DNA from 2 places in the Erwinia sp. 009765445 genome. Region 1 is predicted to be linked to the other one. Evidence: predicted binding sites of a transcription regulator. Region 1 holds the regulator's gene; the other holds the start of a gene.
What was found. Region 1 encodes Fur, which represses iron uptake genes when iron is present. Its sites were predicted from a motif close to ATAATAATGAGAACNACTATCAA; they were not measured.

Region 1 (7,691 bases):
AGGTTGTAGAACTCTGCAATACGCTGCCAGTAGGCAATACCGGAACCGCCTAACGGATCTACGCCAATTTTCAGTCCCGCTTTCTGGATCGCCGGGATATCGATGATCTGCGCCAGACCTTCGATGTAAGGCTGGATTAGATCTTTTTCCTGCAGATGGCCGCTCGCCCAGGCTTTGTCCAGCGCGATGCGCTTAACGTCTTTCAGCCCATCTTTGATCAGCTGATTGGCACGATCTTCCACAACTTTGGTGACGTTGGTATCCGCAGGTCCGCCGTTTGGTGGGTTGTACTTGATGCCGCCATCTTCCGGTGGATTATGCGAAGGGGTGATCACGATGCCGTCAGCCTGCGCACCACCGGCTTTATTGTGCTCAAGGATAGCGTTCGAGATTGCCGGAGTTGGCGTATAGCCGTTATCCAGCTGCACGATCACATCTACACCGTTAGCCGCAAGAACTTCCAGCACGGAAATGATTGCCGGTTCAGACAGTGCATGGGTGTCTTTTCCAACGTAGCAAGGACCAGTGATACCGTTCTTTTTACGCTCTTCTGCAATCGCCTGCGCAATAGCAAGAATGTGCGACTCGTTGAAGCTGTGACGTCCTGCGCTACCGCGATGGCCGGATGTGCCGAATTTCACCGCATGTTCCGCATTGCCTGGCTCAGGTTGCAGGACATAATACTGCGAAGTTAATTGTGCAACGTTAATCAGATCGCTCTGCTGGGCTGGCTGCCCGGCACGGGGGTGATTGGCCATTGGCGCTTCTCCCTGACGCTTAAATATCTGTTATAGGGTGCCGCAAACTTTGTCAGACAGTTCCACCGGGAACTGCATTGACGCCATGATGTGTTCGATCATGCTGCGTTTGCGACCTGTGTTGGTGTTAGTGATCACCCAATACGGCGTGCCGGGAATATGTTGCGGCTTGGTATGGGTGCCATTCTGTACCAGGGTTTGTTGATTACCCGCAAAGTAGACGCGCGTGCGGCCCAGAAGTGACTCGGTAGCAGCAGCAAATGCTTTGGGATCCAGACTGTACAGGGTCGACAGAATCAGCATAAACCGGTTAACCGCTTTCTTCTGTTCAGCATATTCATCGGACAGCAGCAGCTCGCGGACTGCGCGAACGCGATCCTGAGGACGATATTCCACTTTTGCCGGTGCGGCTTCTTTCACCACCGTGACAGAAGGTGACATCGTCGCGGCCGCAGCAGAGGCGACGGGCGCAGTCTGACCAGCAGAAAATTTCAGCATCCGGCGCAAAATGTCAGAGGCGCTTTCACCAATATGCTGAGTGTGGCTGGCGATATAACGGTAGAGCTCTTCGTCGACTTCAATAGTTTTCATCTTGATCCAGTACGATTATGGCTTTATAGAGACGGAATGCGCCGTGCATCAGGCAGGTGAAATCGCACGGGCGCTGAACAATCCAGCTCTAACACGAGGATTATAAAGTTAAATCCCGCCGGGGTGTAGCGCCAGCCCTCAATAGCGGCAAAAGTCAGATAATGCCGCAAAAGGATCTGGCCGGTGGCTCCGGCAAGAAATCGTAAATTTATGATACCCTAACCCTTCGTTTCAACTGTAAGAACTTTGCCATGAAATTGAATGCCCGCTTGCAATCTGAACAATCCGCCCACTCTGGCTCTCCGGTGGTGCTGATCCACGGCCTTTTTGGCAGCCTCGATAACCTCGCCGTGCTGGCTCGTGGTTTGAAAGATGAGCGGCAGATCATTCAAATCGATGTCCGCAACCACGGATTATCTCCCCGTTCGACAGAGATGAATTACACCGCAATGGCGCAGGACGTGCTGGAAACGCTGGATGAACTGGGAATCGGTCAGTTTGTCGCAGTCGGCCACTCAATGGGCGGAAAAATTGCTATGGCCCTGACCTCGCTGGCTGCCGAACGTATTGAGCAACTGGTGGTCATCGATATGGCCCCCGTCGCCTACCCTACCCGTCACCACGATGAGATCTTTGCAGCGCTGAATGCAGTGAGCGACGCAGGCGTGAAGGTGCGCAGTGAAGCCGCCGCGATAATGCGCCAGACAATAGATGAAGAGGGAGTGATTCAATTCCTGCTGAAATCTTTTCACGAGGGCGAGTGGCGTTTTAACGTGCCGGTGCTTATGGCTTGCTATGATCGCCTTATTGGCTGGCAAGCGGTTCCTTTATGGCAGCGTCCGACACTGTTTATTCGCGGAGAACTTTCGCCGTATCTGGCTGACGAATACCGTGACGACCTGCTGGCGCAATTCCCTCAGGCGCGCGCCCATGTGATTGCCGGAGCAGGACATTGGGTTCACGCGGAGAAACCTGATGCGATTTTGCGCGCAATTCGCCGTTTTTTTGCGCTGTAAAAACAATTATTTCCTGTGAAAGCTAAATCATTGTCGCCAGGACTTTCACTGGGGTATGATGGCGCGCTAAAATTTTGTCGGCGGTCGATTTTCAGCCGACTTTACGGCCCAATCCATCAGAACTCCAGCCTTTCAGTATCACGATTCTATGGCAAAAGAAAACACGGACCGCACCACGATCGATCTGTTCGCAGATGAGCGTCGTCCGGGACGACCAAAAACCAATCCGCTGACGCGCGATGAGCAGCTGCGTATCAATAAACGCAACCAGCTCAAGCGTGATAAAGTGCGCGGGCTCAAGCGCGTGGAACTGAAAATGAACAGTGACGCGGTGGATGCCCTGAACCAGCTGGCCGAGGAGCGCAACATGAGCCGCAGCGAACTGATTGAAGAAATTGTTCTGGCGCAGCTTGCCAGCCCACAGCGCTGAACGGGCCTTTGACAGGCGAAATCTGCGCGTAATGGCAAAGCACAAAGCGACAAAAGCAGGAGGATTACTCGTTTATCCCCCTGATGCGGTCTGCTATCATTGCCGTTAACACTTTAGGCCAGCCGTCTCACATTATTAAGTTTCAAGAGGTTATTAAACTCATGGCAATCGTAGGCATTTTCTTTGGCAGCGATACGGGCAATACCGAAAACATTGCAAAAATGATCCAGAAGCAGCTCGGTAAAGAAGTTGCGGAAGTTCACGATATCGCGAAAAGCAGCAAAGAAGATCTTGAAGCCTTTGATATTCTGCTGTTGGGTATCCCAACCTGGTACTACGGCGAAGCGCAGTGCGACTGGGATGACTTCTTCCCGACGCTGGAAGAGATCGACTTTAACGGTAAACTGGTTGCGCTGTTTGGCTGTGGCGACCAGGAAGACTACGCCGAATACTTTTGTGACGCCATGGGCACCATCCGCGATATCATCGAGCCAAACGGCGCAGTAATTGTGGGCCACTGGCCAACCGAAGGCTACCATTTTGAAGCCTCAAAAGGGCTGGCAGACGACACCCATTTCCTCGGCCTGGCTATCGATGAAGATCGCCAACCAGAACTGACCGCAGAGCGTACGGAGAAGTGGGTTAAACAGATTTACGACGAGCTGCAGCTCAAAGAGATCCTTGAGGCATAATCACTGGCCTGATGTGGGAGTTATCTCACATCAGGCGTGTGGTTTTTCCTATAGAAGTAATAGGCACATTTTTGTAACTTTCATCTGCAAAACTGTACAATATCGCCATCGGTCATCTCCTGCTCTCTCAGCGCCTTTTGCCCTGAAGGCGAAAAAGGAGGCAGAGCGAAATGTTAACCCCGCATGAATGCTCCCGCACCTTTACTGTGGTTTCCATTTCGACGCATCAGTTCTATACTGGGGTGCTCAGCTTTTGCTCCGACCGATGTTCAGGGCTTTTCAGCCACTTAGTGACTAGCAAAGTAACAGGATAATATCCGCATGACTGACAATAACACCGCATTAAAGAAGGCCGGCCTGAAAGTCACGCTTCCCCGACTGAAAATTCTGGAAGTGCTTCAGGAACCTGAGGGCCATCACGTCAGTGCGGAAGACTTGTACAAACGCCTGATCGACATGGGCGAAGAGATTGGTCTGGCGACGGTTTACCGCGTTCTGAACCAGTTTGATGACGCAGGGATCGTTACCCGCCATAACTTCGAAGGCGGTAAATCCGTTTTTGAACTGACTCAGCAGCATCACCACGATCATCTGATCTGCCTGGACTGCGGCAAAGTGATTGAATTCAGCGATGAATCTATCGAATCCCGTCAGCGTGATATCGCTGAACGTCATGGCATCAAGCTCAGCAACCACAGCCTGTACCTGTATGGTCACTGTGCTGCTGGTGACTGCCGTGAAGATGATACGCTGCACGACAAGTAATCGGTACTATTAAAAAAAACCGGTGACTCTTCACCGGTTTTTTTATTTGTGTCTGACTGTCTCAGCCTACCCCTCTGGTTTTTCAACCCGGCTAAAACGATTGCCATCGCCACTGACAGAACGGATCAAAACCTCACCACTGACCGACGGACGGCTGCTGTCCTGATAACGCTGCCAGCTTTTCCCGCCATCGACCGAGTAGTCAATCGCCAGACCCGGAAGCGCGATATTGGCTTCAAGTTTGCCGTCAGTAATGCGTGCACCCGGTACTGGCAGGCGATATTGCACACCAGCCTTGTCCAGCTTGCTCAACTCACGCTGCCCCAGCAGGTTAGCAAACCGCTGCCAGTCTTTCAGCTGCGCCTGGGTATCAACGTATTTTGTTTCCCCACCGATATACTCTTTACCCGCCTGGTAATCTTGCTCCCATGCAGCCCGGTGCCAGGCTCGCTCGGCGACCGAAAACACTCGTGGGAAGATCATGTATTCCATGTTTTGATCGGTGCGCACCGTCTCACTCCACAGCTGAGCGGATATCCCGTAAGCGCCAGGCCAGGCCTTGTCTGATTTAGCGGTGAAGGTTTTGCCATCGCGATCCATCGAAGTTTCGGCATTCTGCGGCAGGTTATCCGGCGAGAAGCTGAACATTTTACGCTCATCGCTAAAGCGGGTTCCCCAATAGTATCCACGCTCCAGCGGATTCACCTCATACGGGAAGTCCATATAGACGTAGTCCGGGCTGGAGATAATCACCTCATAGCCTTTTTTCGCCCAGTCATTGGCGGAATCAAAGCCGCCCCAGTAGAGCGTATCCCAGAAGTTAACTGCCACGCGCTCAATAGCAAACGCTTTGGCATTCTCGGCATCTTTCAGACCATCCTGCCATGCCTGCATGCGGCCAATACCGTGCTGTTTAACCTGCTGACTGACCTTAAGCGCAAAATAGCTCGGCAGGTGTTCCAGGTCCTCCACCTTGCCCTCTTTGACCATGGTCTGACAAACCTGCGATTTCGCCCACGGCTTGTCCTCTTTGCTCATGTCGAGCAGGCCAGTCCCGTCAACCGGCTTGTTGATATCGGAATATCCCGGTCCGAGGCGAATGTTTTTGGCCTCGTCTCCGCCAAAGTGCCAGGTTTTAATTGGCTGCCCGGCCTCACGATGCATGGCCTGAATTTCACTGATAATTTTATCGGTGAAGCGCAGGGAAGACGCAAGGCAAGGGTTCAGATAGCTGGTACGGTCGTAGAGCTGTACCGAAGTGGTATTGGAATCATCGCCGGGATCGACCAGGCGATATTCAGAGGCTTCCGCCGTTTTGCCCTCTTTGATCAGGCGGTTGTAACGGGCTTCCATCGAGATGACGGCTGCACGGGCGTGGGCTGGCATGTCGATCTCGGGGATCACTTCAATCCCGCGAGCCGCGGCATATTTCACAATCTCGATATAGTCCTGACGGCTGAAATGGCCGGTCCCATTGTTGTCGGTTTCTGGTCCTGAACCCAGCTGCGGCAGCAGACAGCGCTGCTCGCTAAGATCGTGGCAGCGTTTAGCGCCCACATCCGTCAGCTCCGGCAGGCCAGGGATCTCAATTCGCCAGGCTTCATCATCGGTGAGATGGAAGTGGAAGACGTTGATTTTCCAGGCACCCAGTTGATCCAGCATGCGCAGCACCGCCGCTTTGCTGTGGAAGTTACGTGCAACGTCCAGGAATACGCCGCGGTAGGCAAAGCGTGGCGCATCATGTGCGCTAAGGGTGGCGATTTTCGCGCTGCCATCGGCGGGAAGCAGGGAAAGGATCGACTGCAGGCCATAGAACACGCCGTTCTGATCGTAGCCGACAACTTCAGCTTTCTCTTTGCCAATAACCAGTTGATAGCCTCCGGAAACAGTCTGCTCTTTGTTCAGCGCTTTGCTGTCAATACGGGTGGTAATTTCATAGCCAGCAGGCTGTACTTTCAGCCCCAGCAGCTGGAAGCGTTGCTTCACCGCCTGCGCTTTATCTGCCGACAGACTGGCAAGATCCAGCTTCACTCCTTTTGACAGATCGGCATCCTCAGACCGGATATCAACCTGCATCGGCGTGGGCACAATCTGTCCTCTCAATGCCGAAGAGGGCAATGTAGCCACATCACTGTTCTTGTCAAAGCGACTGCTTGCTACCATCAGCACATTTTTATCGTCCGGGGTCCGCTTCCACTGCTCGCCGAAAGGTTCGACAAAAGTGGTCAGATCTTCCGAATCAGTACTGGTGATAATTTTTGGCTTTGCATCGCCAGAGGTCACGTACCAGCGCGGCATCACATCGGTGATAAACAACTGCCAGTACTCATTGATAATCGGGATTTCTACCGTCTCACCAGCGCCGAACCCTTTGAACTTCTCCGTAGGTTCCAGCCGCGTTAAATCGCCAACGATATGCACCATGCGAAACTGATCGCTCTCAACCTTCAGCGTTTCATGGACGTTAGACATATAAATCGCCCAGTCCTTACTGTCGATTGCCGGGCCTGGATTGGTTAAAGTAATGGTTGCCCGGTTGCAGGAGGCCCAGTCGGCCCCCAGCGCTGCACAGTCAATGCCGTGCTGTGCGGCCTGATTATCGGTGACTTTATACTTCACGCCGAACTGGCTAATCTGATCGACAATTTTCTGATCCGCGCTGGCGACGCCGCTGCTCAATGCTGACATCAACGCTACTGCAACAAGACTGGCTCTGAACTTGTTCATCCGTATTCCTTGTCCGTTAGTGTGGAGTTTGTTCGATTTCCTGCTGAAGTTTGCCGCAACGGGCTTCTATTGCCTCGCCGCCGCCCATCTGTTCTGCATCCAGACAGCGCTGATAATCCCGGCTCGGGATGTTTTCCTGCGGGGCCGTGGTTTTCTGCGCACAGCCGCCAAGCAGCAGCATGGCGATGACCGGTAAAACGTATTTCATGCGGTTCTCCTGTTCCGGCGGAGCCTTATTTGCCCGGCTCAAAAATGGTGAAAGGGGCCATCACAATAAACTTGATGTCTTTCTCATCCTGGAAGACGTTGCCGTAGCCACCGCCCCAGCTTGGGATGTCGGAGTGATTGTTGTAACGGGTGTAGTGCAACTTGACCAAAGTGCCTTTGACCGGGCCCTGCAGCACGGTGTAGAGCAGATCCAGATTCCACGCGGACTCTCTCAGACGGCTGCTCTGGTTAAAGACCGGATTGGTTGAGGGTCTGGCATCCCAGCCATAGGCATAAGAAGTGCCGACCGCCCAGCCGGGAAGCTGCCAGTTTTTCAGGTCGTACATCACCCCGGCAAACAGGGCTTTCTCGCCGTTAGCGTTAAAGTCCGATCGCGAATCCCACCAGACATCTAACCGGCCGTTGGAGGTGGCATAGCCTGGCGTCATTCGCTGCAGGAAGAAGCCCTGATTTCCTTCAGCTTTCACCCATGTGCCTTCCAGAC
Region 2 (7,691 bases), on a different contig from region 1:
TGGATCTGGGCCTGATTGGCCTGGTCCAGTTCTTACCCGCCGTGCTGCTGGCGCTCCCTGCCGGACACGTTGCCGACCAGTTTGACCGTCGGCGGGTGGTGCTGTGGGGACAAATCACGGAGTGGCTGGCCATCGTCGTGCTGGCCGCGCTAACCTTAATGCAGCGAACCGACGAGCTGATTATCCTCAGCCTGATTTTTATTATCTCTGTTGCCCGTACGCTGGAAGCGCCCTCGCTACAATCGATGCTGCCTGCGCTGGTGCCTCCGGCGATGCTGGCTCGCGCCACTGCAGCCAGTACCACTGCGATGCAGACCGCAGCAATAGTGGGTCCGGCACTGGGCGGCTTTTTATATGTTGCCGGTCCGGGGGTAGTGTACGCCACCACCGGTATTCTCTATCTGGTCTCCATTACCATGGTCAGCCTTCTGCGCTATGATCATGCGCCGCCTCCACGAGTACCCGCTACTTTTGCCAGTGTGTTTGCCGGCGTTAAGTTCATCCGTAACCGGCCAGATGTCCTCGGGGTAATTTCGCTGGATCTCTTTGCCGTACTGCTGGGGGGAGCCACCGCGCTGCTGCCAATCTTCGCCAAAGATGTACTGCATACCGGTCCCTGGGGGCTGGGCTTATTGCGCGGCGCACCGGCTGTTGGTGGGTTGCTGGTGGGCTTCTGGCTCAGCCGCCGCACGCTCGAGCGTCACGTCGGGATGACAATGTTTGCCGCCGTGGCGGGTTTTGGTGTGGCCACGCTGGTTTTTGCGTTTTCAAAAGAGTTATGGTTGTCAATGCTGGCACTGTTCGCACTGGAAGGCTGCGATATGATCAGCATGGTGATCCGTGGTTCGCTGGTGCAACTGGATACGCCGGATGAAATGCGCGGGCGCGTCAGCGCGGTAAACTCAATCTTCATTAACACCTCAAACCAGCTCGGTGAGTTTGAATCGGGCATGCTGGCCGCGTGGTTGGGGGCCGTTCCGGCTGCCGCAGTCGGTGGGATTGGTACACTAATCGTGGTCGCGCTGTGGATGAAACTCTTCCCCGGACTGCGTCGTCGCCAGCGCCTGCATAACGAACCTGAGATCGAAGAAATCAACACCAGCAAAGCATAAACCGCAGACCAGACCGGGCAGGCTACAAGTCTGACCCGGTATCCATCACGCTTAATCTTATTCCCGTAACAAATTTTTCCGCGCTGGTTTCGCTCACAGCGACAAATGTCACCGCTCTCTGTTTCCTGCTTCACCGCTCCTGTTTCCTGGCAAATATGCTGCTCAGTGTTGCAAATGCAAATTATTATCAATACTATTATCATGTTGTCACATGGGATGTTTCATCATAAAGAACATAAGGTTAATGGTATGACTGGCGGCGGCGATCGCATCACACTCGGGGAGTGGCAGCAGAAGGCTTCAGGCGGGCTGCCTGAAATTCACCGGGATGGGGATACCTGCACCGTGACGTTCTACTGGCAGGATCCCGCCGGTACAGCACAGACTTCTCCGGTCCGCCGCGTGTGGATCTACATCACCGGCGTGACCGATCACCATCAGCAAATGATGCCGCAAAGCCTGCAAAGACTCGATGGCGGCGATATCTGGCGATGGCAGGTGCAGCTCAGTGCCAGCTGGCGGGGCAGTTATTGTTTTATTCCTTCCTGCCGTGAAGATGATTTCTCCGCTGCTGCGTTGCAAACTCCGCCGGACCGTCAGGCTTTACGTGAAGGCTGGCGCAAACTTCTTGGTCAGGCCATTGCCGATCCTCTGAATAAAGACGGCCGCTGGCAGGGAGGTCGGGGACATCCTGTTTCCGCTCTGCATCTGCCGGATGCCCCTTTACAGCCAGGCTGGCAACCGGGAGCGGCGGCCAGCTTTACTCCAGCGACAAGCCTGCAATGGCGGAGTCAGCGTCTCGGCAATCAGCGGCAGGTCTGGGTCTTCACTACCGGTGAGGAACAGCCAGAAAAACGGCCACTGGCGATCCTGCTGGACGGACGCTTCTGGGCAGAGCAGCAGCCAGTATGGTCCGCCTTGCAGACGGAAACGGATAACGGCCATCTGCCACCGGCTGTTTACCTGCTCATTGATGCCATCAATACCGATAGCCGCAGCCGTGAACTGACCTGCAACCCGGATTTCTGGATGGCGGTGCAGGATGAGCTTTTGCCGCTGTTGAGCCGCGATAACGTTTGGCGTGACGATCCCGCCACTACGGTGGTTGCGGGACAAAGTTTCGGAGGGCTTTCCGCGCTGTATGCCGCCCTGCACTGGCCGCAGCGTTTTGGCTGCGTGCTCAGCCAGTCAGGCTCCTTCTGGTGGCCCCATCGCCAGGGGCAGGAACAGTCCGGCCTGCTGGCTGAGCAGGTCAGCCAGGGGGTGGGAGAGGGCAGCGAATTACGTATTTTTATGGAGGCAGGCGTCAGGGAACCGCTGATCCTGCAGGCTAACCAGCGGCTGCTTCCCCTGCTGCAAAAATCACATCCTTCTCTTATCTACCGCCAGTTTGAAGGCGGACATGATGCGCTTTGCTGGCGTGGCGGCCTGACTGACGGGCTGGCCGCGCTGTGGCAGACCGTTCGGCCATAAATGGAGCCTGGCATGGACTACAGTAATCCTTTCGATCGCCCTCAGGGGCTGTTCCTGATCCTGCGAAATCCGCAGCAGCAATACAGCCTGTGGCCGGAACATTGCGCGCTGCCTGCAGGATGGCAAATCATTTCTGGTCCGCAAAATCAGCAGCAGTGTTATGCCTGGCTGGATAACAACTGGCTGCAGCTGGTGCCGGCTTCATTTGCCGCTTCCTGCCCGGAGAGACAGCCATGAGCGCGTCGCTGAAGCCAGAGAACGTGATGCCGCTGGTGGCGGCTCAGCCGGGGATCTGGATGGCGGAACAGCTTTCGCCGGTGATGAATGCATGGAGCGTAGCTCACTATGTAGAGCTGAACGGCAAGCTGGATGAAGCGCACTTCAGCCAGGCCGTGGTGGCCGGAATGGAAGAGGCAGATACGCTGCGCATGCGCTTTGCTGAAGAAGAGGGCGTACCGGTTCAGTGGATCGATACCTCCGCCAGCTTCACGCCGCCGCGATTTGTGGATTTGCGACAGTACCAGGAACCCCAGCAGTCGGCCCTGGCGCTGATGCAGCAGGATCTCGAACAGGATCTACGCATCTCCGGCGGCAACCCGGTCTATCACCACAGCGTTTTTCGCCTGTCTGATACCCGCTGGTTCTGGTATCAGCGTTTTCATCATCTGGTGGTGGATGGCTTCAGTTTCACTGCTATCACAAGACGCATTGCGGAAATCTACACCGCGCTGTGCCGCCAGCAGCCGATCGGCCCGACTCCTTTCACCCCGTTCAGCGAGGTGGTGGAAGAGTATCAGCGCTATCACTCCTCATCCACCCGGCAGCGGGATGCTGCTTTCTGGCTGGAGAAAGCCCGCCAGTTACCGATGCCTGCCAGCCTGTCACCGCTGCCACTTAGCAGGCAGGACGCAAGCACGCAGCTGATTCGTCAGACGCTGAGTTTTGATCGTCAGGCTTTTCGACAATTGCTGAGTGACAGCGTGGCTGATAATAATCTGACCCCCGCCGATATGGCGCTGGCGCTGGTTGCGCTGTGGCTGGGGCGGCTGTATGGGCGTGATGAGTACAGCGCCGGATTTATCTTTATGCGTCGCCTGGGATCGGCCGCAATAAGCGCTACCGGACCGGTACTGAACGTGCTGCCGGTTGGCGTGAAGATTGCTCCGCAAGCCACGCTGCCGCAGCTCGCTGCAGAACTGGCGCAGCGGTTGAAAAAAGTTCGCCGTCATCAGCGTTACGATGCGGAACAAATCCAGCGTGACATCGGGCAGCTCAGCGAGCCGCTGTCTGGTCCGGTGATCAACCTGAAGATGTTTGACTACCGGCTGGATTTTGACGGTATTGAAGGGATCACCCATCAGCTGGCTTCCGGCCCGGTGCGGGATCTGGAAATCGCGCTTTACATTGATGAGCAGAGCAATGCTTCGCTGGAGATCCTTGCCAACGCCAGCCGCTACCAGCCAGAAGTGCTGAGGGAGCACCTTGACCGCTTGCCTCTGCTGCTGAGCCAGTTTGCGGCGCAGCCCGCTCTGAGCTGCGCGCAGGCACAATTGCTGCATCCTCATGAAACGCAATTGCTGCAGAGGGTTAACGATACGGCGATTGCGTTGCCGGAAGCCACGCTCAGCAGCCTGATTGCCTGTCAGGCAGAGAAAACACCTGAAGCAGCCGCTCTGGCCGATGAGCATTACCAGCTCAGCTACCGGCAAATGCGACAGCAGGTTCTGGCGCTGGCGGCAGTGCTGGCCGCGCAGGGCGTAAAAGCTGGCGATGTGGTGGCGGTGGCGTTGCCACGATCGGTTTTCCTGTCGCTGTCACTGCAGGCGATTGTCGAACTGGGGGCTGCCTGGCTGCCGTTGGATACAGGCTATCCCGACGAACGGCTGACCATGATGCTCGAGGATGCCCGTCCCCGGCTGCTGATGACCAGCGAACCGCAGCTAAGTCGTTTCGCGAAGGTCAAAGGTCTGAAAAGCTTCTGCTATGATGCGCCGGTGCCTGACGGAACGAATATCCCTTCCGCTGGGGCAATGATCAGCGATGCAGATGTCTCTCCAACTGCCGGAAGTGCCGATCACACTGCTTATGTAATCTATACCTCCGGCTCAACCGGCAGGCCGAAAGGCGTGATGGTCGGGCAGCGGGCTATCGTGAACCGGCTGATGTGGATGCAGGAACACTATCAGCTGACAGCGGATGACGTGGTACTGCAAAAAACACCGTGCAGTTTTGACGTGTCGGTCTGGGAATTTTTCTGGCCGCTGATCGTTGGTGCGCAGCTGGTGATGGCTCCGCCAGAGGCGCATCGCGATCCGCAGGCTCTGCAACTGTTATTCAGCCGCTATGGGGTAACCACTACCCACTTCGTTCCATCGATGTTGGCCGCTTTTGTCGCCGCGCTGAATGATGAGCAGGCGATTGCACACTGTGCTTCGCTGAAGCGCGTGTACTGCAGCGGTGAGGCTCTGCCGACCGATCTTTGTCATGTGTGGCAGAACAAAACCGCCGTGCCGCTGCACAATTTATACGGTCCGACAGAAGCGGCTGTGGATGTCAGCTGGTATCCGGCTTATGGCGAATCCCTGCAAAAAGTCACCGGGACCAGCGTGCCGATTGGCTGGCCGGTCTGGAACACCTGCCTGCGCATTCTGGATGGCAATATGCAGCCGGTCCCGCCGGGCATTGCGGGTGACCTCTATCTGAGCGGCATCCAGCTGGCTCAGGGCTATCTGGCACGTGCCGATCTCACCGCCAGCCGTTTTATTGCCGACCCCCAGAATTCCGGTGAGCGCATGTACCGCACCGGTGACGTGGCCCGCTGGCTCGAAGAGGGTGCAGTGGAATATTTAGGGCGCAGCGACGATCAACTGAAGATCCGTGGCCAGCGTATTGAACTGGGCGAAATCGATCAGGCACTACTGACGCTGGAAGGCGTGGCGCAGGCGGTGACCACGGCATGCGTGCTGGGCAAAAAAAGTTCCGGGGGAGGGGATCAGCGCCAATTGGTCAGTTACGTTGTTTCCGCTTCCGGTCAGCCACTGGATACGCTTCGCCTGCGCAATGAGTTAAGCGAGAAACTGCCCGCACATATGGTCCCGGTTACGCTGATGCAGATTGCTGCGTTCCCTCTGAGCGCCAACGGCAAGCTGGATCGCAAAGCATTGCCGCTGCCAGAGCTGGCTTCCGGCAAGGCAGGACGGCAACCTCAGCCTGGGCTGGAAGCGATCATTGCCGACGCCTTCGCCCGCTTGCTGGGCTGTGAAATCAACTCGGTCAACGATGATTTCTTCGCCCTTGGCGGACATTCGCTGCTGGCGATGCGCCTGGCGGTAGATTTGCGACATCGTCTGAACCGGCCGGTCAGCGTCGGTCAGGTGATGGTAGCGTCCACCGTGCTCGCCCTCGCGGAACAGCTATCGCAGGGACAAAGTGAAGATGAAGCTGCTCGCGCCGGGATGGACACCGTTTTACCACTTCGTCGCAGCAGCGGGCCAACGCTGTTTTGTTTTCATCCTGCCTCGGGCTTTGCCTGGCAGTTCAGCATCCTGCAGCGTTATCTCGATGCGTGCTGGTCGCTGATCGGCATTCAGTCGCCACGTCCGTCGGGACCGATGCAGCAGGCCGCCAGCCTGGATGAGATGTGCGATCGCCATCTGCTAACCCTGCGGCAGCAGCAACCTGACGGACCTTACTTCCTGTTGGGCTACTCGCTTGGTGGCACGCTGGCCCATGCTATTGCGGCCCGGCTGGAGGCAGCCGGAGAAGAGGTGGCTTTCCTCGGCCTGCTGGATACGTGGCCGCCGGAAACGCAAAACTGGTCGCAGCAGGGTGTGCAGGCGCTGGACGAAGAAGTGCTGCAGGAGATCAACCGCGAACGGGAAGCCTTTATTGTCGCACAGCAGGAGCTGCGTCAGTCGCTGGAAGCGGATCGCAGTGGCGAACTGTTCACGGCAATAGAAGGTAACTATGCCGATGCCGTCAGGCTGCTGGCAACGGCTAAAAGCCGTCGTTTTAACGGTGAGGCAACGCTGTTTGTGGCAGAACGTACGCTGAAGCCGGAGCAGGATGCCCATCTTGCCTGGGCGGAGTGGATCGGGCGACTGAATACGCTGCCGGTGGACTGCGCGCATGTGGATATCATCTCTGCAGAGGCTTTTGAACTTATCGGACCACGTCTTAACACTCTGCTTAATCAGGCTGGAAAATGAAAAAACAATCCTTCTTTCTCAGTCTCAGTTTGCTGAAGACGCACCCGGCATTCCGGGCGGTATTTATCGCCCGTTTTATCTCTATTCTGGCGCTTGGCCTGCTGGCTGTGGCCATCCCGGTACAGATTCAGCAGCTGACCGGTTCCTCCCTGCAGGTCAGTCTGGGCGTGACCCTGACAGGGCTGGCGATGTTCAGCGGCCTGATGATGGGGGGCGTACTGGCTGACCGCTATGAGCGCCGCAGGCTGATCCTGTTTGCCCGTGCCACTTGCGGGCTGGGTTTTATCGGATTGTGCATCAATGCTTCGTTGCCTTCTCCCTCTCTGGTGGCAATTTACCTTCTCGGGCTGTGGGACGGCTTCTTCGGGGCGATAGGGGTGACGGCACTGCTGGCAGCCACACCGGCGCTGGTGGGTAGAGATAATCTGATGCAGGCGGGAGCGATCACCATGCTGACGGTCCGGTTGGGATCGGTGATCTCGCCGATGCTGGGCGGGCTGCTGCTGGCTTCCGGCGGCGTGTTCTGGAACTACAGTCTGGCCGCAATCGGGACATTCATCACCTTATTACCGCTGCTCCGTTTGCCCCGGCTGGCAGCGCCACCTGACCACCATGCGCGGCCACTGGCGGCGCTGGTTGGGGGGCTGCGTTATCTGGTCAGCCATCCGCTGCTGGGTGGCATTGCGCTGACTGGTGCACTTCTCACCATGGCTTCGGCGGTTCGCGTGCTGTACCCGGCACTGGCGATCCGCTGGGAAATGAGTGCCGGACAAATCGGTTTGCTGTATGCCGCCGTGCCGTTGGGGGCCGCTGCAGGCGCGCTGACCAGTGGCAACCTCGCACAGCATCCCCGGCCCGGCATGGTGCTGCTGTTAACGGCGATTGCTTCACTGGTGGC

Region 2: fes (enterochelin esterase) is a predicted target of Fur. The motif match lies at 1,287-1,309, and genes of this name have one in related genera.

The regions. Positions count from the first base shown of each region.
Region 1 covers NZ_JBYUWC010000006.1:229,996-237,686, reverse strand. Annotated here, with positions in the region: gene pgm (phosphoglucomutase (alpha-D-glucose-1,6-bisphosphate-dependent)) at 1-758, opposite strand, end outside; gene seqA (replication initiation negative regulator SeqA) at 789-1,349, opposite strand; gene ybfF (esterase) at 1,601-2,365, shown strand; gene ybfE (LexA regulated protein) at 2,514-2,795, shown strand; gene fldA (flavodoxin FldA) at 2,957-3,487, shown strand; gene fur (ferric iron uptake transcriptional regulator) at 3,809-4,252, shown strand; gene AC3Y5R_RS08595 (beta-N-acetylhexosaminidase) at 4,319-6,979, opposite strand; gene chiQ (ChiQ/YbfN family lipoprotein) at 6,996-7,187, opposite strand; gene chiP (chitoporin ChiP) at 7,213-7,691, opposite strand, start outside.
Region 2 covers NZ_JBYUWC010000018.1:75,406-83,096, forward strand. Annotated here, with positions in the region: gene AC3Y5R_RS18840 (MFS transporter) at 1-1,112, shown strand, start outside; gene fes (enterochelin esterase) at 1,362-2,585, shown strand; gene AC3Y5R_RS18850 (MbtH family protein) at 2,598-2,822, shown strand; gene AC3Y5R_RS18855 (enterobactin synthase subunit F) at 2,819-6,793, shown strand; gene entS (enterobactin transporter EntS) at 6,790-7,691, shown strand, end outside.